Regions from separate parts of the Shewanella sediminis HAW-EB3 genome, predicted to be linked through region 3. Evidence: riboswitches for the same ligand, from Rfam matches in the RefSeq annotation. Region 3 holds a riboswitch; each other region holds the start of a gene.
The links. Region 3 has a riboswitch for cobalamin ahead of SSED_RS19530 (ABC transporter ATP-binding protein). Riboswitches for the same ligand answer to the same signal wherever they lie in the genome.

Region 1 (3,199 bases), 2.0 Mb from region 3:
AACAAAGTATGCAGTGTACGTTGACTCATTCACTTTCCCCATCGATAGGCATAGCTATGAGTGTACCTGATATGTAGAATAAATCTCCTTAAATTTAGTAGGATAATTAGACTGTTTACACTCATGTGCCGCGTTAAGTGCCGCCGAATCGCCTAGCCCTCATACCGGGTCTGTATAATCGCAAATATTCAGGGTGTTGAAATAAATTGATAGCCGAGATCAAGGCTGAGCCCTATATTTTGCGGGGGGTCTTAGAGTTAAGATCTGTCACTGAGTGACATCTTAATGACTCTTGTGTGAAATAAAATGATTTTACAAATGTGTCAGTCCGGTTGCGCCTGTGGGCCGCAAATAATAATTGCCATCAAGACAATCATTATCTTTGGCAGGCGCCGGGCGTACCGGGTGTATTAGTCATCGAGTTATCTAACTCTGGGCTAAGCTTAACGGCCTGGCATTACTATACGCTTGTCATTAAGATTGGAGTGTCATCGGGTAAGACAAGCTTTATCGCCGCCGGCAGAATAGAAAATTTGTGTTTTATATCACTGGTAGGTTCACCGTCCAGATTGACGGGAAGAGGCTGTGTCGATTGTATCTCCACTTCCGTTGCCTGAAAACGTTGTACATACTCACCATCCAGGGTCGGGTCCAATAACTCATCGACAACCTGTTTCAGCGCGGTTGGCGGGAAGTGCTCAAGCAGTAATACATCCAGCAGACCATCATTGAGATAGGCATGAGGGGCTAGCTGCTGCCCGCCGCCGGCCATACGACCGTTACAAATCGCTCCCATCAAGCCTGCTCCCTGCACAGAGAGCAAGTTTCCATCCACTCCCCTGGCGGTGACTTTTCCCTCGTAAGGGGTGAACTTCATTGCCTGGAGTAAACCTGAGATGAAATAGGCTTGTCCGCCTAACAAGTTTTTTAACTCGACAGGGGTTTCAACAGTTATCTGTGCACCAAAGCCTGCCGAGGCGACGTTGATGAAATACCTGCCGTTGGCCATAGCCAGATCGATACTCTGAGCCGTGCCATTAACAGCCAGTTCCAGTGCCGCATCAATTTGAGTTGGGATCCCGCACGCCGTAGCAAAATCATTGGCGGTCCCCAGAGGCAGTATCGCTATTTCTGGAAGTAGAACGTCCTCTGAGTTGGCGTTGTCGAATCGCCTGGAACGTTTAGCGAGTGTATCGGCTAACTCATTGACCGTACCGTCACCGCCTCCGGCAATGATACGAGTCACATTCAGGTTTATCGCTTCATCGACGAACCTGGCGACATCACCCTCTTCCCAGGTACAGCGCACTAAGAGATCGTGTCCCAGTGAACGTAACTGATAAACAGATTGGCGGATCTCTGCAAGGCCGGCTTTCTTACCGTTCAAGATCAACATTTTCATAGTGGTTTCATCACTTTTAACTGGTGTATTAAAGCCTACTACAAGCGAAGGGATTTTACAGTCGCGAACTACTTCTGAACTGATAAATGCTTTAATTGTTAATAAGCTTATGTTTATTGGATGATTATCTTTGCTGCTATCGAATAACTTGGTTGATAAGCGTACTCATCGATGCTGCAATTAATTAGAGCAAGATCCCACTTTACTCCCTCTGCTGATTTTACTGTGAAAAGTCACAGTGAAGCTCAGATCAGTTTCATTATAAAATTTTAACATTATCAGGGAGCCGCACGGCTTAAAGGGGAACCGGATGTAAATTCCGGACTGTACCCGCAACTGTAACTGAGGAGCTAGCTGCAAAGCCACTGACGGTAGTCGGGAAGGCGCAGCAAGCATAGATCCAGGAGTCAGGATACCCGCCTTGATATTGCAGCTGTAAAACTGGGCGGGCGCTCTCGGTTTTGTGAATTCATTCGTGTTTTTACCTACCTGGTTTTCAGCATCTTTTATCCTTTGGGACAAATTAAGATGTGGAACATTTCAAACCTTAACACTTTAAATCTTAATATTGCTGCCGATCCCATCGGTGGAGTCATGGTGTGACGGTAACTAAAATTCGTCGTAGTCAGCATGGCAGTGAGCTTCGAAAGGGCTATACCACCGGCGCCTGCGCAACTGCTGCAGCGTTGGGAGCCTTAACGCGATTATTCGATCCCACTTCAGCTGCCGAGGTTTCTATCCTGTTACCTATTGGTGAGCGGGCTAAATTCAGGTTATTGCATCACCAGGCGGGGAAGGACTTTGCCACAGCCGGCGTGGTCAAAGATGCCGGCGACGATCCCGATTGTACCCATGGTGCAGAAATTATTGCCAGAGTCTGTGTCAGCCATAGACCCGGCGTGCGTTTCATTGCAGGGCCTGGGGTTGCAACCATCACCTTAGCGGGCCTGGAACTCGGTGTCGGAGAGCCTGCCATCAACCCAATCCCACGGCAGATGATCGAATCACACCTGATTCCCTTACTTATTCATCACGGCTTCAGTGGGGCCGACGTCACCATAAGTGTACCCGGTGGAGAAGCGCTCGCGAAACAGACAATAGGTGAGAGGCTGGGCTTGAAAGGTGGTATTTCGATTTTGGGTACCCGAGGCACGGTTCATCCCTATTCGACCTCTGCCTACGCCGCCTCGGTGCGACAGGGAGTTCAAGTTGCAGCCAATCAGAACCTGAGACATATGGTGTTAACGACAGGAAGTCGCACCGAGAAGCAGGCGATGATTATTCACTCAGAACTGCCGCAAACATCATTTATCCAGGCGGGTGATTTTATCGGCGTGGGACTGCGTGCCAGTGCCAAATATGCCATGAACCGCGTCGAGTTAGTGGTGATGATTGGCAAGCTTTGTAAATTAGCCTGCGGAACCATGATGACCCACGTCACGGGCAGGCAGGTCGATTTTGAAAGGCTGGGCGGTTTACTGACTACGCATTGTGATGACTCATCTTTATTACGGTCGGTAACGCAGGCTCGTACAGGGCGCCAGCTTCTGTCCATCGTCGAGCACCAAGAGTTCAGACAAGCTTTCCTGACAGACATCTGTCAGCAAGCCGCAATTCACAGTTTCAATTATGCCCATAAAAAATTAGCCGTATCTGTACGTCTTATAGATTTTGACGGCGCGACATTAGCTCAGGCTACACACGGAGACTACTGATGGACCCTATGAAGCAGATAACCACGAAGGGCAGAGATATCGAAGCCAGTTCATTCTCGATCATCGATGCCGAGATCGCCGA
Region 2 (3,199 bases), 2.0 Mb from region 3:
AGATATAGCCAATACCGCCCAAAATATCGTGCCAGCGAATATTAGCTTCATATTGATCCAACTGATTACGAAGCGGCTGAATGACTTTAACTAATGCGGCTTCATCTAACGCAGTACAAGTTTCACGATTCTTATACCCTGCCTCATCTTCCAGCTCCACCTCTTGCGTCTCAATAGTTCCGGCCGCAGACCCACTTAAACCTAGAAACTCATCCGCGCTAATGACGAAAGTCGCGACATGACCCTGTCCGGCATTAGCTTTGAGTTGATAATCGCCGGGCTGAGGTCTTTCGAATCTGAATTCGCCCTGTTCGTCTGCATTTGTGCTCTCCACAAGCTGTTCGCCCACCAATAATTCAACCTTTGATCCCTTGGCCCGATCCCCCCCACCGAAGTAGACTTCCCCGACGACGTTTGTGCCATCCACCCAGGCAAAGACCTTAGTACGATGCGCCTGCGCCGTATTAACCAGACAGCAAGAGAGGATAAAAGTTAAGCAAATATGTTTATACATTGGAGTGGACTCCCTTGAGAATTTCAGGCTTAACCTGATTAATGAGTACGATAATAAAACCGGATATCACGCCTTCCAGTAAAGACAGTGGAAGATTGCCCCAAAATACGACGTTTGCCGTTTTACTAAATGCCTCTCCAGAGAGATAAAGAGATGACGACACCATAATGCCGGTTAATAATACCGCCCCACTACCGGCCAAAAAACCCAGTAACTGAGCAGGGATATGATGTCTCATTGGCCTTAACAGAGCACCAACCATTACCGCCGGCAAGGCGATATTCAGGCAATTAACCCCAAGTACGACAATGCCTCCAAAACCGAAAAACATCGCCTGCAGTATCAGGGCGATCAGCATGACAGGAAAAGCCAGCCAGCCTAATAACAGTCCGATTAACCCATTGAATATCAAGTGCACACTCGAAGGCCCAAGGGGCAAATGAATAAGTGATGCGACAAAGAAGCAAGCCGAGAGTACGGCCGCAAAAGGAATTTTGTCATCATCGAGTTTTTTTAACCCCAGTGTCGTTCCGGCTAAGGTCATGGCGATTCCGGCCACTAATACCGGCGTTGCTAATACTCCGTCAGCTATATGCATCTTGTTTCCTTATTTCATATCCCGAACTTGCAACCAAATGACGCCTGCCTGCTCGTGCTGATATTGTTTACCTTCCAGCGTAAATGGCTCTTCATCGGATACAAGAGCTGCAATCCCCCACCAGCCTTCACGAGGTAAGGAGACGGAAAACTCTCCTGCGGCATTGGTACGAACCTCTATCGATGCCCATGCATCGGAAGGTAATGTCACGCCGGAGTCATTGTAATATTCCACTTCAACCGAGACATTTGCTGCCGGTCGACCTTCAGTCAATACCCGCCCCGTGAATACACTATTGGTCCACAATGCAAACGGACGCGTCAGGGGAATGATCTCAACCGGTGTGCCTAACCTATGCTGCCACTCGCCCAGCGCCGCAAATGCATCGACAATAACTTTGGCGAATAGGGTGATCACCACCCCTTCAGTCTTATCCAGATAGGGCGACTGATTGGTAAAGAAGGTGTATGTTCCTGGCCTCTGAAGCTTCATATTTAATTGCCAACTCGTTTCCCCCCCATAGGTAATGGCTTTGAGGCGTTCGGAGAGATCCACACGAGTCTCATTAACCATATAACCCGTCGATACCGGACGTGCTATCGACATGGTGGGTCCTAGGGTCGATGGGTGAGTAAAATGAATGGGAAAGTGAAGCTGACGCGAGTCTCCTGCATCAATCACCTGTTTTTCCGGGAACAAAGCCAGGAAATGTGCTGATACATTACACGAATAGAGGTAAATACTGATAAGAATGAAGCTTAAGGACAAGGTTGATTTCATCAATGATAACCATAACGTTAATCTAAAAAAATCTGAAATCTAACCTGAACATTCATCGATTGAATGTTAGCTGCCGACTGAGTGCTCCCGCCCAGATTCCAGTGTTGACATTAAGGTGGGTTTCCTGACTTCTGGATCATCGCTCACCACACCTTCCCAGCCTGAGCCAGTGGTTATGCGGTTTGCTCCTCAGTTACAGTTGCGGGTACAGTCCGAAAATTTCATCCGGTTCCCCCAATACCAAGTTCACCAGATAGCCCTCTTTCAAAGAGTAAAAACAGTTATCTGACAATGGTATAAGCCTTACGGCTCCTCAATGGGATCATTTTATGGCAGATGCATTTCTCCTTCACTGTGAGTTTTCACAGTAAATTTTGCGCCAAGTATAAAGTGAGAGCTGTATCACTGGTAAAGGGATAAGTACTATCATCTGATCCCGGAACGAACTGTTAGCCTTATTCAGACTTTAACAGTATGGAAGGTCATTCAGATAAGATAGCTGGTATTAGCCAGTTTTATCAGGTGGGCCATATTTCTTGCCGCGAGAGTCTCTTTTAACACATCGATATGATAGTCGATGCCACGCTCGGTAAGATGGCATGATTCGGCAATTTCGGCTCTGCTATATCCATTTGAGAGTAGTGAAAGGATATTTCTGGATACGGGTTTCACGATATTAAAATCAACCAGAGGGTTGATCTCTCTTCCATGAACACTCGCGATTTTCATATGCAGGTATTCCAACTCCTCCACCAGACTCGAGTGGTTGTTCAGTAATTCATCCTTTATCATGTCGCTGTCGAGTAACAGTGAAAAGCGCCCGATCATTTCAGGTGAAAATGGACAAGGGACCGTAAAGGTCAATCTATGCTGGTAGCCAAACTTAATCATATCGATCAGCGGAGATGGCTTGCCCTTGATGTCACAATCATATTCCCAAAGGTGACAATCATTTTCTAACACTTGTTCAAAATTTTTGTCTTTTACGATCCAACGATTTCCCCAACAGCGCCAGTAACTCAGCGCATTAGCGGAGCTTGCATAGATGTGTTTTCTGCCGGCGACTTTTTGATGAACAATGGTTTTAGAGCTGTAATGCGAAAATCGGGGTTTATGGTCAACCAAATCGATACAATAGGCGATATCTGATATGTGATATTTCTGACAAAAAAGCGTTAACCTGTCGGCAATATCTTCCCGGCAATGATCATCAAGTTTATTCAAGAGTTATCTCCTTAAAATACCCGGAAGATTAGACATAATGTAAAACTTCATGCCCCAGGCGGGATTGCCAAACATATCGAGAG
Region 3 (3,199 bases):
TCAACTGAGCCTGGCCTACGCGGCGATAGTGAAAATCACTGTCTATACCACGGCCCAAGGGACACACTTTCCTCAGCTTCACTGGGGGTAAACTGTTCTAGGTTCTAGGTTCTAGGTTCTAGGTTCTAGGTTCTAGGTTCTAGGTTCTAGGTTCTAGGTTCTAGGTTCTGGCGTGATATGACCGCGGGTTAGGAGACTGGGGACGCACTCGTATCTGCCTCAACTGCACCGGAATTCATCTTAATCAGAGTGGCGAGCCTTTCCTGTGCCCCTTTCTTGTGCAAGAGTAATACCAATCAGTATAAGAAAGTGATCTACTCAGAGCTATTTTGGGCAAACTAATTCGAGGCGGATAACTGATGTAATGGTGCTCCCTTTCGAAGTTATTCAACGAAGAAGTAGGCAGCCCAAAAAGCTCCTAAAAGGCGAGTTTTAGCGCATCTGATGCTGTGTTAACGAGCTTAAACGTAGAATAACTATGCTCTTCACTCGTTGCCTTGCCTCAGAAACGCTAAACTCTCGCTGAGCGATCACATCTTTATACTGATTGGTATAAAATTGAGAACCATGATTTTTCACCTCTGTCAGGCGTCGGGCTTTGCCTTAATTCATAAAAGCGGCATAATAACCGCTCTCAGACACTCTTCACTCTTAAGCCTGCTCTTGAAACATGAGCTTGGAACATAAGCTTTAAACATTGGCTGTTAAGTGGGTGGAGAGGATCGCAAAATCAGGTGTTGAGAGCCACTGTCGAAAGATGGGGGTAACTCAAACTTAAAAGGGAACCGGGAGCTTTAGTGAATCGAAAGCATAAGCCCGGACTGTGCCCGCAACTGTGAGTGTTTTGAAGAAGCCGAGAGGTTCTAGGTTCTAGGTTCTAAGTCCTAGAAACTTCTTCAAACCATGAGTCAGGATACCTGCCTAATTTTGTCGCTAAAGAACTTGAGCGGGTAACTCGAGGGGAAGTGTCATGCTATCTTTTTTTAGCTTTTTTGCTGGTTTATTCACCGCTTTGTCCTGCTCTATTAATTCACGAAAGCCAGCTCGTGCAATACCGTCATGCCTTGAGTTTATGCGGTATGCTTCGCGTCGTGTATTCCACTCCTCTCCTGTTTTTTCATATAAACCGGCAAAACCGGCTAATTCATTTGAGTTAGCTAAATCATATAAGACATTTCAGTCAATGTTGTTGGCGGTGAGGTTATCGGCTTGAAATCATGGCGTAAAAAAACCTCTACTCTTGATAACATGAGTGGGGATAAAAACAGTGGTGATAAAGAGCATCGCGATGAAATGCATAGCGTTAACAAGGCGTGTGCGTTAGCGGTCAGCGACCTTAGGTGGCATGCCGATGACCGGGCGATTCTATCCGATATAAGCTTTTCATTAGCCAAGGGTGAGATGTTAGGCATCATAGGGCCAAACGGTGCGGGGAAATCCAGCCTGCTGCGGTGTCTATATCGTTATATTAAGCCGGATAACGGAACGATTAGCCTATTTGGGCAAAATACTTCTCACTTCTCTGCAAAAGAGTTTGCCAGACAAGTTGCGGTGGTACTGCAAGACACTCCCCATCACTTTGAGTTAACCACTGAACAACTGGTTGCTATCGGATTAACTCCTCACAAGGGGCCGTTCGATCTCACGACCTCTGCGGATAGAAGACTCGTTGCGGATGCGTTAGAAAAAGTGGGGCTAACCCATAAGGCCGGCCAAGTCTATGAGCACCTCTCCGGCGGCGAAAAGCAGCGGGCGCTGATCGCCAGAGCGATAGTACAACAGCCTAAGCTGCTTATCTTGGATGAACCCACTAACCATTTAGATATTCGTTATCAGATCCAGGTCATGGAGTTGCTTCGTGAGATTGGGATCTCGGTGATCACCTCTATTCATGATCTGAATTTAGCCAGTGCCATGTGCGATCAGCTGTTACTCCTCGATGATGGCCGCTCTGTCGCTCATGGGACGCCTAAGTCTGTGCTCACCGAGGCGCGTATCAGCGAGGTATTCGGTGTGTGTTGCAGTACGCAGCCTCACCCTCAGCATGGTAACCCTCAGATCAGCTATTTCTATGGCTACTCTCATGGCGACAACGCTAATGATAAGAACGCGCATGATGAGAACATGAGTGCAGGTATGAGTCACTGGAACAGCACGGAAAGGCATAAACAAGATGAAGACTAGCCCGATTAATTCAGCCTCGACTTCTACCAAAGGACGAGTCGATATCGGCCATAAATGGGTGGTGCCGGGATTGTCGCTATTGAGTCTGATAACCCTGCTGGCCGCAGCCAGCTTTGGCGCCGCCAATATCTCATTCAGTGATGTGATTAATGTTGTATTACATAACACCTTTGGTACGGCCATTTTTGGTATGACAGAGGTGTCAGGCATCGCCGAGCGTATCGTTATGGAGTTGAGATTCCCCCGCATTTTGTTGGCCTTTATTGCCGGAGCCGGGCTCTCTGTTGCGGGTAGTGTGTTGCAAACGGTGACGCGTAATCCGCTGGCCGATCCATATCTGTTCGGCATCTCATCGGGCGCCTCATTTGGTGCCGTGATGGTCATTACGTTTTTCACAGGCTCAAGCGTGGGGGCAGCCTCAGGGCTATCTGCTGGTTCAGGGCTTTTTACCGGCTCAGGGCTGTTCGAGCTGCTTAGTTGGATAAGTCTGCCACTGGGTGCGTTCCTCGGGGCCGGGGTGTCGGTGCTCATGGTGTTGAGCTTATGCGGACGCAATATGAGTAGTCAGATTGAACGCATGTTGCTTTCCGGTGTGGCGATCTCATTCATGTTCGGCGCGTTAACCAGTTTGCTGCTCTATTTTTCCAGTCCTCAGGCGGCCGCGTCTGTGCTGTTTTGGAGTCTTGGAAGCTTCGCAAAAGCGAGTTGGGAGGGTTTGTTATTTCCGGCCGTCGTTGTCTGTGCTGCTACCGGGATCATCTTGTTGTTTAAGCGTCAGATAATGGCGATGCGGGCCGGTGATGAAACAGCCCATACCTTAGGCATCAATGTCAGTCGGTTGCGACTGCAGATGTTACTGCTCTGCTCCCTCATTACGGCCATCTTAGTCGCTAACTGTGGTGGTATCGGCTTTGTGGGCTTAATGATCCCCCATACGGTACGCATGCTCTTTCCGGGACGATTCCCGCTAATTACGACCGCCTTAGTCGGTGGCCTGTTTATGGTATGGATTGAT
Region 4 (3,199 bases), 1.9 Mb from region 3:
TCGCTCAGGTATCCGAGGTATTGATTGTGACGCCTCAAGGCGCCGAGGTACCTCTGTCGGAGGTCGCGAATATCACGGTGACACAAGGTGTGAATGGTATTCGTCGTGAGAACGGTAACCGGACAATTAATGTCTGGGCCTCTGTCGATGCCGATCAAGCCGAGCCATTTAAGCTGGCTCAGGATATCCGCGACAACTTTATGCCTCAGCTATTGAAGAAATACCCGAGAGTGAAGAGTGAAGTCTCGGGCAATATTCAAGAGCAGATGGACAGCGCTAAGACTCAGTTACGTGACTTCATCATATCCTTGCTGATCATCTATAGCTTACTGGCAATACCGCTAAAATCTTATTCACAACCTCTTATGATCATGGCCGTGATCCCATTTGGTGTGATTGGCTCAGTACTCGGTCATATGATTATGGACATCGATCTCAGTGCCCTGTCGCTGTTCGGTATTATTGCTGCGGCGGGTGTGGTGGTGAATGACTCTCTGGTGATGGTCGATTACATCAACAAGTCCAGAGAGTCCGGCATAGCGATGAAAATAGCGGTGCTGGAAGCGGGGTGTCGACGATTCAGAGCCATCATGCTGACCTCTCTGACCACCTTCATCGGTTTGATGCCAATCATGACTGAGACCAGTATGCAGGCCAAGATGGTGATCCCGATGGCAACCTCACTCGCCTTCGGCGTGCTGTTTGCGACGGTGGTTACATTGATGCTGATCCCATGTCTCTATCTTGCTATCGAGGACATTAAGAAACTGTTTGGCAGTAAATCACGAGCCCACCATGAAGCAGATCATGGAATGGAGCCAGAGCTAATCAAATAGAGTAGCTTAAATAAGATTGTTCTAGCCGACATCGGCAAAAGATTAATGGCTCAATACAAAAATGCCGCTCTACATCAGAGCGGCATTTTTTATGAAGGGTAAAACAAATAGTAAAACAATTAGTATACCCGGTCACAATATACTGTTCATTATATAGCCAGAACAGGAGTTAAAGAAAATCCAACCTTTCGACCACATGAACTCAGACCAAAGCTCAGACTAAAACTAAAAGCCGCTTTCGACTTAGTAAGAGAAATGTCGACGGTTAAGAGAAACTCGAAAAGATGCAACCTATTGATGTTTGAGTTAAATTTATCCTATTAAACACTATACGGCAAACCTTAATAAAAAAGACTGTAAGAAGTAACAGTCTTTTTCATTTTAAACTTTGTGTGTGATCTTCGCCATGTTCAAGCTATGTCATTATCGCTATATTCGCATCGACTTAAGGGCGTTAATTTAACTTAATCGGGAACGTGGTGAGACCCCACGGCTGTACCTGCAACTGTAAACAGAGCGAAACATTATTACCACTGGTAAAACCGGGAAGGAATGTTTCTAGATGCTGTGAGCCAGGAAACCGACCCAGAAGAACTATTGACTCAAGCGGGTTTCTTGAGCAAGTAGACGATGCAGGTGTCTGGGTTTTCCCAAAACTTAATATTTCACACCTTTATTATCTATTCGTCATAAGGATGAGTCTTTAAAAAAAGGCTTAACCATGACGCATTTTCCCGCAAATTTCAAACTCAAATAAATAAAGGTTAACCATGAGTTTTAAACTGCGACTCTCAGTACTAACTATCGCGATATGCCAGACATTTTCAGCCGCCGCTACAGCACCAGCCAATCCCGTAGATGATATTATTACGGTAACGGGTGACAGATTTGACAACACTGCGGATCAGCAACTCACCGTTATCAATACCATCGAGAGAGAGGAGATAGCCAGACTCAACCCTAAGTCTGTGGTTGATATGTTAGAAACCTTACCTGGCGTCAGTGTGACCCGCAATGGCGGCGCCGGACAATCCGCTTCCATTAGCATGCGTGGAACAAACACCGATCATGTATTGGTTCTCGTAGACGGTGTTCGTATCGGCTCGGCAACCCTGGGCGCTGTGAGTTTCAACGCCCTCACCCCTGAAAATATTGAACGTATCGAAGTCGTTAAAGGCCCAAGAGCCGCTGTTTGGGGCAGCGACGCCATCGGTGGTGTTATTCAGATTTTCACCCGTAAATTAGAGGGCGGTGAATGGTATGCCTCTGCCGAATATGGCAGTGATGACTATATGCGCGCCAGTGCCGGTGCGGGCGTAAGCCACGGTGACGGCCATACCAGCATCAGCATCAATCGTGAAAAGAGCGATGGATACGATATTAAAAACGATGCAGAAGATGACAATGACGGTTACGACCGTTTGGGCGTGAGCGTTAACGGCCTGCAAAACCTTAATCAGCAATGGCAGCTTACCTGGGCAGGTCAACTGGAGAGCGGTAACTACGAGTATGACAATATGGGTTATTACGGGCCCGGTGTTAATGAGGCCGACTACGATAACTACCTGGTGAACATCGCGGCGCAATATCAAACAGAGAAGTTAACCAGCAAGTTGGCCCTTGGTCAATCACGGGATAAGAATGAGAACTTTCGCGCAGAAGACCCGAGTTTAGGCGTCAATTTATATGAAACGACCCGTGATCAGCTCAACTGGAGTAACCGATACACGGCAAACGATGACCTGACCTTCATTGGCGGCGTCGACTGGTCGAAGGAATCTATCGAGGGTGACTATGCCGTCGACGAGCGCGATCTACTTGGCATCTATGGCCTGGCACGCTACCAAATTGGCAAACTCTTGATGGAAGGAGTTATTCGCTACGACGATGTTGAAAATATCGATAGCGAAACCTCATATAACGCGAGTCTGGCCTATCAATTCAATGACCAATGGCGTGTTACTGCCAGTTCAGGAACAGGCTTCAAGGCCCCAAGTTTCAATGACCTCTATTGGCCAGATTCAGGTAATCCGGAGCTGGTATCTGAGACATCCGAAAATCTGGATCTCACCATCAGCTATACCGGCGATTACCTGCGTGGTTACTTGAGTATCTACCAAAACAAGATTGATAACCTGATCCAGTGGGCCCCTACAGGTGAGAAAGATGATTATGGCTACGATATCTGGAAACCGGACAATATTGAAGATGCCGAGATAACCGGAGTAGAACTCTCCCTTAACTACAGCACCTGGGATATTGAACATCAGCTGGGTTACAGCTACATCGACGCGGTAGATGGGGAAAGTGACGAACAGTTAGTGGGCCGAAGCGAACATGAGTTTGATTATGCGCTCAGCTAT

Region 1: linked by a shared signal. The riboswitch ahead of SSED_RS10840 (cobalt-precorrin-5B (C(1))-methyltransferase) and the one ahead of SSED_RS19530 (ABC transporter ATP-binding protein) in region 3 are both predicted to bind cobalamin.
Region 2: linked by a shared signal. The riboswitch ahead of SSED_RS10900 (DUF4198 domain-containing protein) and the one ahead of SSED_RS19530 (ABC transporter ATP-binding protein) in region 3 are both predicted to bind cobalamin.
Region 4: linked by a shared signal. The riboswitch ahead of SSED_RS11315 (TonB-dependent receptor domain-containing protein) and the one ahead of SSED_RS19530 (ABC transporter ATP-binding protein) in region 3 are both predicted to bind cobalamin.

The regions. Positions count from the first base shown of each region.
Region 1 covers NC_009831.1:2,519,359-2,522,557, forward strand. The annotation lists gene SSED_RS10830 (bifunctional acetate--CoA ligase family protein/GNAT family N-acetyltransferase) at 1-29, opposite strand, end outside; gene yegS (lipid kinase YegS) at 461-1,402, opposite strand; cobalamin riboswitch at 1,667-1,840, shown strand; gene SSED_RS10840 (cobalt-precorrin-5B (C(1))-methyltransferase) at 2,002-3,117, shown strand; gene SSED_RS10845 (precorrin-8X methylmutase) at 3,117-3,199, shown strand, end outside.
Region 2 covers NC_009831.1:2,532,863-2,536,061, reverse strand. The annotation lists gene SSED_RS10910 (NikL family nickel/cobalt ECF transporter subunit) at 1-514, opposite strand, end outside; gene cbiM (cobalt transporter CbiM) at 507-1,112, opposite strand; gene SSED_RS10900 (DUF4198 domain-containing protein) at 1,122-1,892, opposite strand; cobalamin riboswitch at 1,990-2,169, opposite strand; gene SSED_RS10895 (LuxR C-terminal-related transcriptional regulator) at 2,379-3,116, opposite strand.
Region 3 covers NC_009831.1:4,542,793-4,545,991, reverse strand. The annotation lists gene SSED_RS19535 (histidine phosphatase family protein) at 1-91, shown strand, start outside; cobalamin riboswitch at 717-939, shown strand; gene SSED_RS19530 (ABC transporter ATP-binding protein) at 1,294-2,184, shown strand; gene SSED_RS19525 (FecCD family ABC transporter permease) at 2,174-3,199, shown strand, end outside.
Region 4 covers NC_009831.1:2,617,090-2,620,288, reverse strand. The annotation lists gene SSED_RS11320 (efflux RND transporter permease subunit) at 1-836, shown strand, start outside; cobalamin riboswitch at 1,269-1,439, shown strand; gene SSED_RS11315 (TonB-dependent receptor domain-containing protein) at 1,607-3,199, shown strand, end outside.